Regions from separate parts of the Evansella sp. AB-rgal1 genome, predicted to be linked through region 1. Evidence: predicted binding sites of a transcription regulator. Region 1 holds the regulator's gene; the other holds the start of a gene.

Evidence for each region. Region 1 encodes LexA, which represses DNA repair genes until DNA is damaged. Its sites were predicted from a motif close to CGAACATATGTTCG; they were not measured.
Region 2: ACERII_RS22690 (RpnC/YadD family protein) is a predicted target of LexA. The motif match lies at 1,488-1,501, and genes of this name have one in related genera.

What each region holds. Positions count from the first base shown of each region.
Region 1 is NZ_JBGUAU010000012.1:58,442-64,887, forward strand. It holds gene ACERII_RS11830 (DUF896 domain-containing protein) at 110-346, opposite strand; gene yneA (cell division suppressor protein YneA) at 439-762, opposite strand; gene lexA (transcriptional repressor LexA) at 951-1,568, shown strand; gene ACERII_RS11845 (DUF421 domain-containing protein) at 1,678-2,388, opposite strand; gene glnA (type I glutamate--ammonia ligase) at 2,594-3,931, opposite strand; gene ACERII_RS11855 (methionine gamma-lyase family protein) at 4,251-5,510, opposite strand; gene hflX (GTPase HflX) at 5,500-6,446, opposite strand, start outside.
Region 2 is NZ_JBGUAU010000038.1:6,362-12,807, forward strand. It holds gene ACERII_RS22680 (nucleoside hydrolase) at 1-333, shown strand, start outside; gene ACERII_RS22685 (nucleoside hydrolase) at 344-1,291, shown strand; gene ACERII_RS22690 (RpnC/YadD family protein) at 1,548-2,444, shown strand; gene ACERII_RS22695 (FtsW/RodA/SpoVE family cell cycle protein) at 2,804-4,153, opposite strand; gene ACERII_RS22700 (PadR family transcriptional regulator) at 4,150-4,590, opposite strand; gene ACERII_RS22705 (sigma-70 family RNA polymerase sigma factor) at 4,594-5,142, opposite strand; gene ACERII_RS22710 (DUF2974 domain-containing protein) at 5,395-6,446, shown strand, end outside.

The sequences.
Region 1 (6,446 bases):
TACTATCATAATGATTTAATGATAAAGATATTAAGAAAAAACACCACAGGTAAAAAAATATACTTTCACAATAAAAAAACAACTACTAAAAAATTAGTAGCCGATAGATTTAATGTATGAAAGGATCATTGTTTTTATCTTTTTTTAACTTCTCCGGTGTTACATCATTTCCCTCTTCATCTACTATCTTTACAGATTTTAATTGATTTTTAAAAGATTGCCTTACATTTTTTAGATATGCCTCTCGTAATTCTTTTTGCTCTTTCTGTTCCTTCAATGAAAGACCTTCTTTTTTCGCTTTTGCTGATAACTCATTTATGCGTTGTAGCTTCTCTTTACTTAACATTACACTACCTCCAATGTATTACATACATTCTATCGTACATAAGTGACATAGGAGAATCAAGTTTTATGCCCATCATAAATATAACATACTTATCAGTCATGTTCAGAAGCAAAGGATTCCAATAATATTGGAACATAAATGGTTTGTCCAGGGTAAATTCTTTCACTACTTAACCCATTTTTATTTTTTATCCATGTAATTATCTCTTCCATTACCATTTGATCCCCCAGTTGATTCTTTGAAGCAATAGTCCATAACGACTCACCTTCCGAAACAACCCACTCTACCGTCACATAGTCATCTATTGCATGAACTTGATTAGAATTTATGTATGTCCATGTGAATAATCCGATTGCTAGTAATAATACTGCGAATGATGCATCTATTTGGTTTTTAAATTTTCGTATAATTTTCATTTTTCATCACCTCATGAGAATGTATGTTCGAGTATAGTATAACAAGAACACTCGTTCGTGTCAACAGGAAAGTAGAACGAATGTTTGCACCACTGCCACTCACATGGTATAATGTTCCTAAATATATCTCTGGTCTTGCATCAAATACATATATTCAAGTTTCGTAATCTAGTAAACGAGGTGCTATTATGTCAAATTTATCGAAACGTCAACAAGATATTTTAGATTTTATAAAACGGGAAGTGAAAGACAAAGGATATCCTCCTTCTGTTAGGGAAATTGGGGAAGCTGTTGGCCTAGCCTCTAGTTCCACAGTTCACGGTCATCTTTCTAGGCTAGAAAAAAAAGGACTCATTCGTCGCGATCCTACGAAACCAAGAGCCATTGAAGTAAGGGGAGTACCATCTTCCAACATCTCGGAAACTCCATCAATCTATGTTCCCATTATCGGGAAAGTTACCGCTGGTTCTCCTATTACAGCCATAGAAAATGTGGAAGAGTATATACCTTTACCTGCAAATTTTGTACAAGATGAAAATTCGTTTATTCTTGAAATCCAAGGAGATTCTATGATAGAGGCGGGTATTTTCGATGGTGATTATGTTGTAGTTCGTCAACAGCAAAGTGCCAATAATGGAGAAATTGTTGTCGCAATGACAGAAGAAGATGAAGCAACGGTTAAACGTTTCTTTAAAGAAAAAGATCACTTCCGTCTTCAGCCGGAAAACTCCTCGTTAGAACCTATCATTTTGCAAAACGTTTCTATACTCGGTAAAGTAGTTGGTGTATTCCGGTCTATTCATTAATATGTATTTATCTTATCTTTAAGCCTTTAAATAAAGACTCTTACAAACCGCGAATTGTTATTCTCTGTTTGTAAGAGCCTTTTTCTTTTGATTTCCCACACGGCTCCGATTAATACCTTTCCTTCATACTATAATAAAATTGTCCACCCTCATCCATGGAAAGTAAAAATACATCTTTATGGTCGGTAATCCCTAATTTTTTCATCTGATTAGAAAGCCATTGGAGTGATCCAACCTTCTTAACATTGGCATGAATGATTCTTCCGTCTTCAATTAAAATTGTTGGATAACCTTTTGGGTTTGTACTTTTGTTCATATCATTTGGAGTGATTGATTGAAATTCGCTTTTCTTAATTACGCTAATTTGTCCATTTGCCTCTAAAACAGCATAATCGATTTCATTAAAATCACTAGCACTCTGTAAACGTAAGTCCATCAATAGCGAATCAATCGTTACTTTGGCTTTCGTTAGCTCCTTATGCATAATTTTTCCATCTTTCATTAATATAAGTGGTTCATCTTCAATAACTCTGCGAAACCTCGGAGTTTTTAGAGCAATATACGATAAAGCTAAATGAAAGAACCCGATCATTGATGCAGCAGCTAATGGACCAGCCAACGGGAGGTCTCCACTGGACAATGGTTCACCGATAACATCCCCAATAACAACACCGAAGATAAAATCAATTGGGCTAATAGTTCCCATAGATCGTTGACCTAAAATTTTCACAAGCAAAAATACATATGTATAAATTATAGTGGCTCGAACTAAAAATCCATAGATTGGAAGATCTTCTGCTCCAGTCCAAAAATCAAACATTATTATCTCCTTCCAAATATACCTTCGAATAGTATCAATCTTAAAGGTTCTCTTTATTGTTATATTTTCCATTTATCATATTGGTATGTAAGGAGAAGTTTGGTAATTATGAAAAGCACAAGCATCCGAATCTAACATCATTCAATAGTTATATGGTTTTTTTGCATAAGAAAACCCCAAAGCCTAAGCTTTGGGGTTTTGCATATTAATAAGTAGTCATATACTGCTCTCTTTCCCAAGGGTGTACTTGGGTACGGAACATGTCCCACTCAATCTCTTTTGCTTCAATGAAGTGCTCTAATACGTGAGCCCCTAAAGAGCTTGTAATGATTTCATCTTTCTTTAAAGCATCAATAGCACCTTTTAAAGTTGCTGGTAAAGCTTCAATACCTTCAGCTAAACGCTCGTTTTCATCCATAACATAGATGTTTCTGTCTGTTGCTGGAGGTGGTGTTAATTGATTACGAATTCCATCTAATCCAGCTGCTAGCATTGCTGCCATTGCAAGGTATGGATTTGCTGATGGGTCTGGACTACGAACTTCAACACGAGTACTTATTCCTCGAGAAGATGGAATACGAATTAATGGTGAACGGTTTCTCATAGACCACGCAACATAACAAGGTGCTTCGTAACCAGGAACTAAGCGCTTGTAAGAGTTAACTGTTGGATTCGTAATTGCAGTAAAAGCTGCAGCATGTTTTAAGATACCAGCAATGAATTGCATCGCAGTTTCACTTAATTGTGCAGGTGCATTTTCATCAAAGAATGCATTTTCTTTTGGTCCACGGAATAGTGACATATTAGCATGCATACCACTTCCGTTTACACCGAATAATGGTTTTGGCATGAATGTCGCATGTAAACCATGTTTTGCTGCAATCGTTTTTACAACTAATTTAAATGTTTGAATGTTATCGCACGTTGTAACTGCATCTGCATATTTGAAATCAATTTCATGCTGACCAGGAGCTACTTCATGGTGAGATGCTTCAATCTCAAAGCCCATATCTTCTAATTCTAACACGATATCACGACGGCAGTTTTCCCCAAGGTCAACTGGTGCTAGATCGAAATATCCACCTTTATCATTAAGCTCTAATGTAGGCTCACCTTTTTCATCTGTTTTGAAAAGGAAGAACTCTGGTTCAGGTCCGATATTAAAATCAGTGAAACCTAATGCTTTTGCTTCTTCTAATACTCTCTTTAAAGCTCCACGTGGGTCTCCTGCAAATGGAGTTCCATCTGGGTTGTATACGTCACAAATTAAACGTGCTACTTTACCTTTTTCTTGGTTCCAAGGGAAGATAACCCAAGTGTCTAAATCAGGGTATAGGTACATATCAGATTCTTCGATACGTACAAACCCTTCGATAGAAGAACCATCAAACATCATCATGTTATCAAGTGCCTTAGGTAATTGATCCACTGGAATTTCTACGTTTTTGATAATCCCTAGTAAGTCAGTGAATTGTAGACGAATATAACGTACGTTTTCTTCCTTTGCAATTGCTAAGATGTTTTCTTTTGTGTATTTACTCATTATTCTTCCGCCTCCTTAAAATATCTCCTACATGGAAGTACAATAGAGATTAATTTCTTCCCCATTCATCTTCACCTGTTTGACCTCGAGTCCCTTTTGAAAAAGTAACTCGTTGTCTTTGTTATCTATTATACTATCGAAGATTAAATCCCTTGTGTTAAATCATGTTAGATTATCTGACATGGTAATTTATCTGACATTATAAAGTTATATTTAATGAGGGTTGATGTGACAAGGGTTTAGTAGTGGAAACAAAAATATATTTTTCTAAAAACTTTTTTCCGACCACACCTTTAAGTTTCAACAAATACCGTCAAATTTACACATTTACTTTCAACAAATTTTTATTAATCAGAGACAAAACAGCATCAAAGACGCCTACTTTTACATGTTCATATGTTAGTCCTCCTTGCACATACGCAGTAAATGGGGGGCGTATTGGACCATCCGCTGTTAATTCTATACTTGCACCTTGTATGAAGGTTCCCGCTGCCATAATGACATCATCCTCATAGCCAGGCATTGGACTCGGGTATGGTGTCACATGCGCGTCTACGGGAGAGGAAGCCTGTATAGCTTGGCAAAAAGCAATCATCGTCTCTTTCGTTGGAAAAGAAACAGATTGAATTAAATCCGTTCTTTGATCATTCCAACTAGGAGATGTGTTCATCCCTATTTCTGCTAAAAACTTTGCAGTAAACATGGCACCCTTTACTGCTTGATTTACAATATGTGGTGCTAAAAAGAAACCTTGGTACATTTCTAATAAGCTATATAAGGACGCTCCTCCCTTTAGACCGATACCAGGGGCAGTTAACCGAACAGCACATTGCTCAATATAATTTTTCTTCCCAACTAAATACCCACCAGTTTTTACAATGCCTCCTCCTGGATTTTTTATTAAAGAACCTGCCATTACATCTGCCCCTACATCACAAGGTTCGCTTTCTTCAACAAATTCACCATAACAATTATCAACAAAGACAATGAGATTTTCATCAATTTCTTTAATAAACCTTACCATTTCCCCTATTTGGTCCACAGTAAAGGAAGGTCGATTGTCATATCCTTTCGATCGTTGAATTCCAATAACTTTCGTTGAATTCGTTATCATCTTTTGAACTTGAACAAAATCAATAGCACCGTTATTCAAAGGTACAAATTCATAAGATATTCCAAAATCCTTTAAAGATCCGTTTGATTCTCCACGGATTCCAATTACCTCTTCTAAAGTGTCGTAAGGCTTTCCTGTAATATATAACAACTCATCCCCTGGACGAAGTAAGCCAAACAGTGCTGTACTTATTGCATGTGTTCCTGAAACAATTTGTGGACGAACAATTGCCTTTTCCCCTCCAAAAACTTGCGCATATATTTTTTCTAACGTTTCTCTCCCTACATCATCATACCCATACCCCGTAGATGGCTGGAAATGAAACTCCGAAACTTCATGATCTCGAAATGCCTTCAAAACTTTCCGTTGGTTACGTTCACTTATTTTATTTCTCGTAGTAAAACTTTCTTGTAACTCCTGTTCAATAGTACTTGCTAAATGATCTAATTGGTCCTCAATACTCATTCTCTACTTCTCCTCTAGTTTCTCTTGTTTTCATTTCGTGATAAATAGCTGACTCATCAGGTGCATACCCTCTTACAACATATTGCTCTGTTTCTTCATCAAACACTCTTTCAAGTTGGATGGTTTCCTTTTGTAAGCGGTGAAGCGCTTTTCCATCATGTGCATCAATATGCACAATATATGGCGAAAAGTTTTCTTCCATGATGGATTGTATTTTTAATTGGAGCTTGTCCAAATCATCTTCATTCATGGAACTAATTAATATGGAAGGACCATTTGTGTAAGAAAAGAAATCCTCTGTTAATAAATCTCGCTTATTGTATACAGTAAGCATAGGAATTTTTTCAGAGTTTAGGTCTTGCAACAAGTCAAGAACTGTCTTTTCATGGTTTGGATGATCTTCATTGGACGAATCAACAACATGTAAAATTAAATCTGCTTCTTGTACTTCTTCTAATGTGGATCGAAAGGCAGCAATTAAGGCGGTAGGCAACTGTTGAATAAAACCAACAGTATCAGTCAAGAGTACTTCCATCCCAGATGGTAGCTTTATTTTTTTTGTCGTTGGATCTAACGTAGCAAACAATTTATCTTCCACATAAACATCCGCCTGTGTTAATTTATGTAATAATGTTGATTTACCAGCATTCGTATATCCAACCAGAGAGATTTGAAATACTTGGTTCTTTTTTCGTCTACTACGATATCTCTCTCGGTGTGACACAATTTGGTCTAGTTGGGTACGAATGTCTGTCATTCTTGATCTTATATGTCGTTGATCTACCTCTAACTGCGTTTCACCTGGACCTCGCGTACCAATACCTCCACCTAATCTTGATAAGGCTACTCCTTGGCCCCGAAGTCTTGGTAGCAAATAGCTTAACTGTGCTAACTCAACTTGAAGCTTCCCTTCTTTTGATCTAGCTCTTCTTGCAA
Region 2 (6,446 bases), on a different contig from region 1:
GTTCCTTTAACATCGAGCGTTCGTGATGATTGGGCTAAAAATCGCTCTGATATTGGAATTGATTTCTTAGGTCAATGCTATGCCATGGTTCCGCCACTTCAGCATTTTGTTACTAACTCAACCTATTTCCTTTGGGATGTATTAACAACAATGACTATCGCAAATCCTGATTTGGTAAAAACAAAGAAGGTTTCTAGTAGAGCGATTGCCGACGGTCCGAGTCAAGGGAAGACGGAACTATGTGAGAATGGGAAAGAAGTAAATTTAGTCTATGATGTGGATCGAGACGAATTCTTCCGTCAAATTTCCCAATTAGCTAGGCAAGATGGGTGAGGTGAAACCGATGGAACGTGTAATAATAGATACGGATACCGCAGGAGACGATACAATCGCTTTGTTGACAGCATTACATTTTTTTAAAGTAGAAGGTGTAACCATTACTGGTGGGAATGTAGCGTTTCAACAACAAATTGAGAATGCACTTTACACGATTCAAGTAGCTGATGCTGATTTTTACACTCCCGTTTATAAGGGGTATGAAGGCCCTTTATTCTCCTATGGGAATAAACAGCATGTAACGGTAGAGGATGTTCATGGCAGTGATGGTATGGGCGATTCTTTTTTTGAAAAAGCGAGCCAACGACCGGAAGAAGGTCATGCTGTAGACTTTATTATCAATAAAGTGAAGGAATTTCCTGGGGAATTAAATCTACTTGCCATCGCTCCATTGACGAATATTGCAATGGCGATTAAGAAAGCACCAGAGATCGTAGGCGATATCAAGCACCTCTATATTATGGGTGGAACAAATAACAGTTTAGGTAACATTACCCCTGCTGCAGAATATAATTTCTGGGTTGATCCCGAAGCTGCAAAGATTGTTTTGCATTCTGGAATTCCTATGACGATGGTAGGGTGGGATATGTGTACGCAGTACTCCCTTATGGATGATCGTGATCATGAGGAGATTCGTGAGTTGGGAACTAGCGGTTCCGATTTCTTTATCAATGTAAATAGAGTTGTAAAGCAATTTAACAGGGATGTACACCGATTAAATGGCACTACGCACCCTGATGCTCTTTTAGTAGCGATTGCTGCGAATGAATCTATCATGACAAAGTCTACTAGCTATTTTGTGGATGTGGAAACGGTTGGAGAGCTCACGAGAGGCTATAGTTTGGTGGATATCAATAATCGTACTGGTAATTCTCCAAACGTACGAGTGTGTGAAGCGGTGGATCGTGAGAAGTTTAAAGAGGTTTTGTTTGATGTTTTGAAGGCGATAAAATAGGGTGGAGAGACAAAGTTGCGGAGGATAAAAGATGCAACTTTGTTTTTTTGTGATTAGAGAAAGTAGAACTATATACTAGCTTTTCGTGTGTTTTTAGATTGGTGGGCAAGAAGAGGAGGTTAATAGAAGCTAATGGTTATAATAGGAACCTAGTAAGTTCCGGTTTATTTTTCGTTTCGGTTCTAACTCATTGACAAGAACGAATGTTCGTTGTAAATTAAGTTTGAACATATGTTCTATCGAAGGGGATGAGGAGATAATGAGTTCCAGACTGGATCATGACCGGTTGTTTAAAGAGTTGATAGAAACTTTTTTTGAAGAGTTTATCCATTTGTTTTTTCCAAATGTGTACGAGCATCTTGATTTTCAAACACTTCGTTTTCTCTCAGAAGAATTATTTACAGATGTAACGGAAGGCGAGAAGTTTCGGCTTGATTTAGTTGTTGAGACGAAGGTTAAGGATGAACCAGGACTCGTCATTGTGCATGTTGAACCTCAATCTTATAAACAAGATAATTTTAATGAAAGAATGTTTATTTATTTTAGTCGTCTTTATCAAAAATACCGTAGAAAAATCGTGCCAATAGCAATCTTTAGTTATAACAATCCACGCAATGAACCAGATTCTTTCCAAATAGACTTTCCTTTTTTAAAACCCTTAGATTTTCAATTTTTAATTATTGAATTAAAGAAGCAAAATTGGCGTGAATTTATACGCTATGATAACCCAATTGCCGCTGCTCTATTAAGCAAAATGGGGTATACTATAAGTGAAAAAATAGAAGTGAAGAAAGAGTTTTTTAGAATGCTTCTTCGATTAGAATTAGACACAGCAAGGGAGGCTCTCATCGCAGGTTTTTTTGAATCATACTTGAAATTATCGGAACAGGAAGAGCAATTATTTTTAGATGAGGTGAAGTTGATGAAACCGGAAGAAGGTGAAAAGATTATGGAGATCATGACATCTTATGAAAGAAAAGGTAGAGAGATTGGGAGGGAAGAGGGTCGACAAGAAGGTAGACAAGAAGGACTACAAGAAGGAAGAGTTCAGGTAGCAAGGAAGATGTTGGATAAAAAAATGTCATTGGAGGTCATTAAGGATGTAACTGGGTTATCCATAGAGACTCTGGAACGGTTAAGAGACGAGTTGTGATTAATATCAGATAAATATTGTCATTGTGGTTCCGTTGAATATGTACTTATGATGTTCTCATAAGGACTTATTTACTCACAGCTTCCAGCACACGTGCAATAACATTATGATAAAAAAGGGGGCAGTGCTACTAACTATCTCCTCAAATGAAAGGAGCAGGAGGACGCCCCCCCATTGCTCACTAAATCAGACTGGTAATGGAAAATAAACCGCCTTTATTTTAAGTTGTGGATCTATCCATTTTTAGAAAATAACTTTCCTGTCTGACATGTAAAAGGAATCTGATGGTAAAAAGGGACTTTAAACTGCCCCTGTTAATCGAGAAAAGATGATGAACAGTTAAATACATCTGTTTGTCATCATCCACTATTTCGAGAACCGAAGGAAGCAGGAGAACTGTCCCCAATGCTTCCCTTTCTGCGGTATACACTGAGAATGATGCCTAATACTGCTGAGTAAAAAAGTAACATCGTTCCTCCATAACTTATAAATGGGAGGGAGACTCCAGTAATCGGTAGTAATCCTACAACCATTAGTATGTTCCAGCAAATTGGAACGGTGAATAGTGCAGCACCTCCCATGACCAGCAATCTTCCAAATAAGTCCTTTGTTTTCAACGCATTTACTGAAATACGACAAATAAAAAGTAATAGCAACAAACAAAGGAAGATTCCAAATGTCCACCCTAAGGAATATACAAGCCATGGGAAAACGTAGTCAGTATGTGATTCTGGCAAGCTCCGCATATTAATTCCGTTAAATATGCCATTTCCAAACCATCCAGCTTGGGAAAGAACATCACTTATAAGTAAGTTTATATATCCAGCACCAAATGCGTGTTCAACAGGATTAATAAAAGCAAGTAGTCTGTCCAAGCGATGCTGAGTATTCATTATGAAGTAGCTTAGAATAGAGAGCCATGCGATTCCAAATACTCCATTTATTGCTAGCGATTTAATAACAAACTTTTTACTTACACCAGAAAACGCAAACATCGTTACAACACATACAAAATAGATGATACTCGTGATGAATTGTGGGAGGACGGTGTAAAGTAAGATTGGAAACCAAAATAAGAGAAGTACTAATACTTGTTTTTTCCACGTTGTAAATTCATCATGTATCTTACTTATAATGCCTGCCCATCCAACGAAAAAGAAAAATAATGATACTCCACTTACATCAATATGAATATTTCCAATTAAAACCCATCTCATTATCCCAGCTTTAGGAACTCCAAAGAAATGTGTGAATAAGAGTAGCGTAATTCCAACCGCAATAAATAGTTTCCACCAATTCAATAACTTTCGATAATCAAAGAATAGCATAATGATGATCATAGAAATCGCAAAGGTATACCAAAGTGCTTGTCGCTGTAAAAAATATGAGCCAGGTAAATCGAATTGGGGTATTCCCCCAACCAAAGGAAGAAAACTAATCCCAGCAATAATAAAAAATAAAGATACTAGCACCCAGTCCATTTTCGGCTTATGTAGACGATTCAAATTCTCACCAACAGTATATGGATTCCCCATTTCAGCGATCGCTTTTTCTTCCGCTTCTTGTTTGGAATACTCTTGATTTTGGTAGCAGCTACTGAGTTGTTCTAAATGTATAGTTAACTCTTTTTTTATCATGCTATGAGCAGCTTTCCATTTTACTCGTGAAGTAACTTTTCCTAAGTATTCCTCAAACTTAGAAGAGCTCATAATGACGCCTCCTCTAATAATTGCTTCAGAGTTCCTCGTTCCACTTTCGCATGTTCTTGCTTCCTTGCACCTACTAAAAGCTTCTTCCCTTTTCTAGTTAAAGAATAATATTTCTTTTCATCTTTCCAATTGGATTGTAGAATCCCTTTGTTTTCGAAGAAATGCAATAAAGTATATAATTGTCCTTCGTTGTTTTTAAAACTATTAATGTTTTTTTGGAAAAGGAAGGTGGAGATGTCGTAGCCGATTTTTTCATCTTGCTGAACCGATTCTAACACAGCGACTAGAGTTTCTTCTTCCCAGGTATGAAAATGGAGATGAGATTGCTTACCGCGAATCTTCTCTCTCACTGCATGTTTCCTCTCACAAGAAAAGGATAAGTCCTTAAACACTGTTTTCTTCAGGGATCTCTTTAGATTTATAAATGGATCAGTCATCCTTTAAACCTCCTTCGTCATTTCATCTTTTAGTAATTCCTTCGCACGTTTTAATCTTGTTTTCAGAGTATTTATATTAACAGCAGTCACCTTACTTATCTCCGCTATTGTTAGCTCTTCGTAATAATGAAGAAATACCACTTCCCTATATTTTAGTGGTAGGGTCATGACTGCGGTTGCTAGACTATTCTCTTCGTTTCTAGTCACGATTTCCTCTTCCACTTCCTTGGATTTGGACGGGAGATATTCAAAAAGCTTCTCATTTAAAGTTATTTTTCGATAATGCCAGCTTCGTAAGTAGTCCTTACAATGGTTAGCAGCAATTTTGTATAACCAGGTTTTAATTGATGATTGGTGATGAAACTGATCTAATTTTTCATAACACTTAATAAATATTTCTTGAGTTAAATCTTCTGCAGTAGCTTGATTTCTGACATATGTATATACTAGATGGAGAATGATATCGCTATATTCATCCATCAATTGATCGATGATTAGTTCGCGGTCTTCCAAGTTTTCTTCCGTAACAGCTATTTGATTTGAATCATTCATCTTATGTATCACCTCTTCCTACATTTTAGACGAAACCGACTAGATTTTGGTTTGGAAAAAAAATAATATTTTATTACAATGTAGATGAAGTCTGTATAGATAGAATTGAGTAATCATAATGTGTTCAATATAGAGGGGAATTTTCGATTAGTTTTAAAGAATTCCTAAGAGGGCTAGAATAAGTATTTCGTTTAGCTAAACGAAGGAAGCAACGAGAACCGTCCCCAATGCTTCCAGAAGGGGTGAGGATATGTGGCTAATATAATGGATTATTTGGATTGGCGGGGTGATTTGACGTTAAAGCAATCGCCTTTTAATGAAGTGGATAACCTTATTCTTTCCCAGATGTCGTATGTGAATTTTGAACAGATTGTACCTGGTTTACATAGTGACCAAGATATCACAATTAAAGAGGCATCGGATTTATTTTTTACACAGCATTCTGAGTTAGAAATAAATAATTTAAATTTTTTAATGAAAATGTCTGTTCATCTTTTGGAAAAAATGGCTTCATGCGAACGTTTTGCGGAGATGTCTCTATCGAACTATGTGAATATTATTGACCACCACACACAGAAACAATTTTCCGCGGTCACCATCACGTTGGATGAGGACAACGTTTTTGTTGCGTTTCGTGGAACAGATAATACGATTGTCGGTTGGAAAGAGAATTTTAATATGACCTTTATGTCTCCTGTTCCTGCACAACTAGAAGCTATTGTTTATTTAGAGAAAGCGGTAGGGAATTTAGATAAAAACATTCTAGCAGGTGGTCACTCTAAGGGTGGTAATTTGGCAGTATATGCTGCTGTGAAAAGTAGCGCTGCTATTCGAGAACGAATTACTACGGTATACAATAATGATGGTCCTGGTTTTCACAGGGATGTCATTGAATGCATGGAATACAAAGATATGCTTCCAAAGGTGAAAACTATTGTTCCTCAGTCTTCCATCGTAGGAATGATGCTGGAGCATGAAGAGGAAATTATGGTTGTAAAAAGTGGAGAAAAATTACTTATGCAGCATGATCCTATGTCTTGGGATGTATTGGGAAACTCTTTTATTTGCGTGGCAAATGTGTCCAAGGAAAGTAGAATTGTAGATGGAACTTTGAAGTCGATGCTGCAGAAGTTAAATGAATCTCAACGAAGTCATTTTGTTGATTCATTGTTTCAAATATTGGATACTACCAATGTGAATACCATTGATGACCTAACACAAGATAAGTGGAAAAAAATAATGGAGATTATCAAAATCGTAACTAGTATGGAGCCGGAAAATCGGAAAGTCATGATGGAAACAAT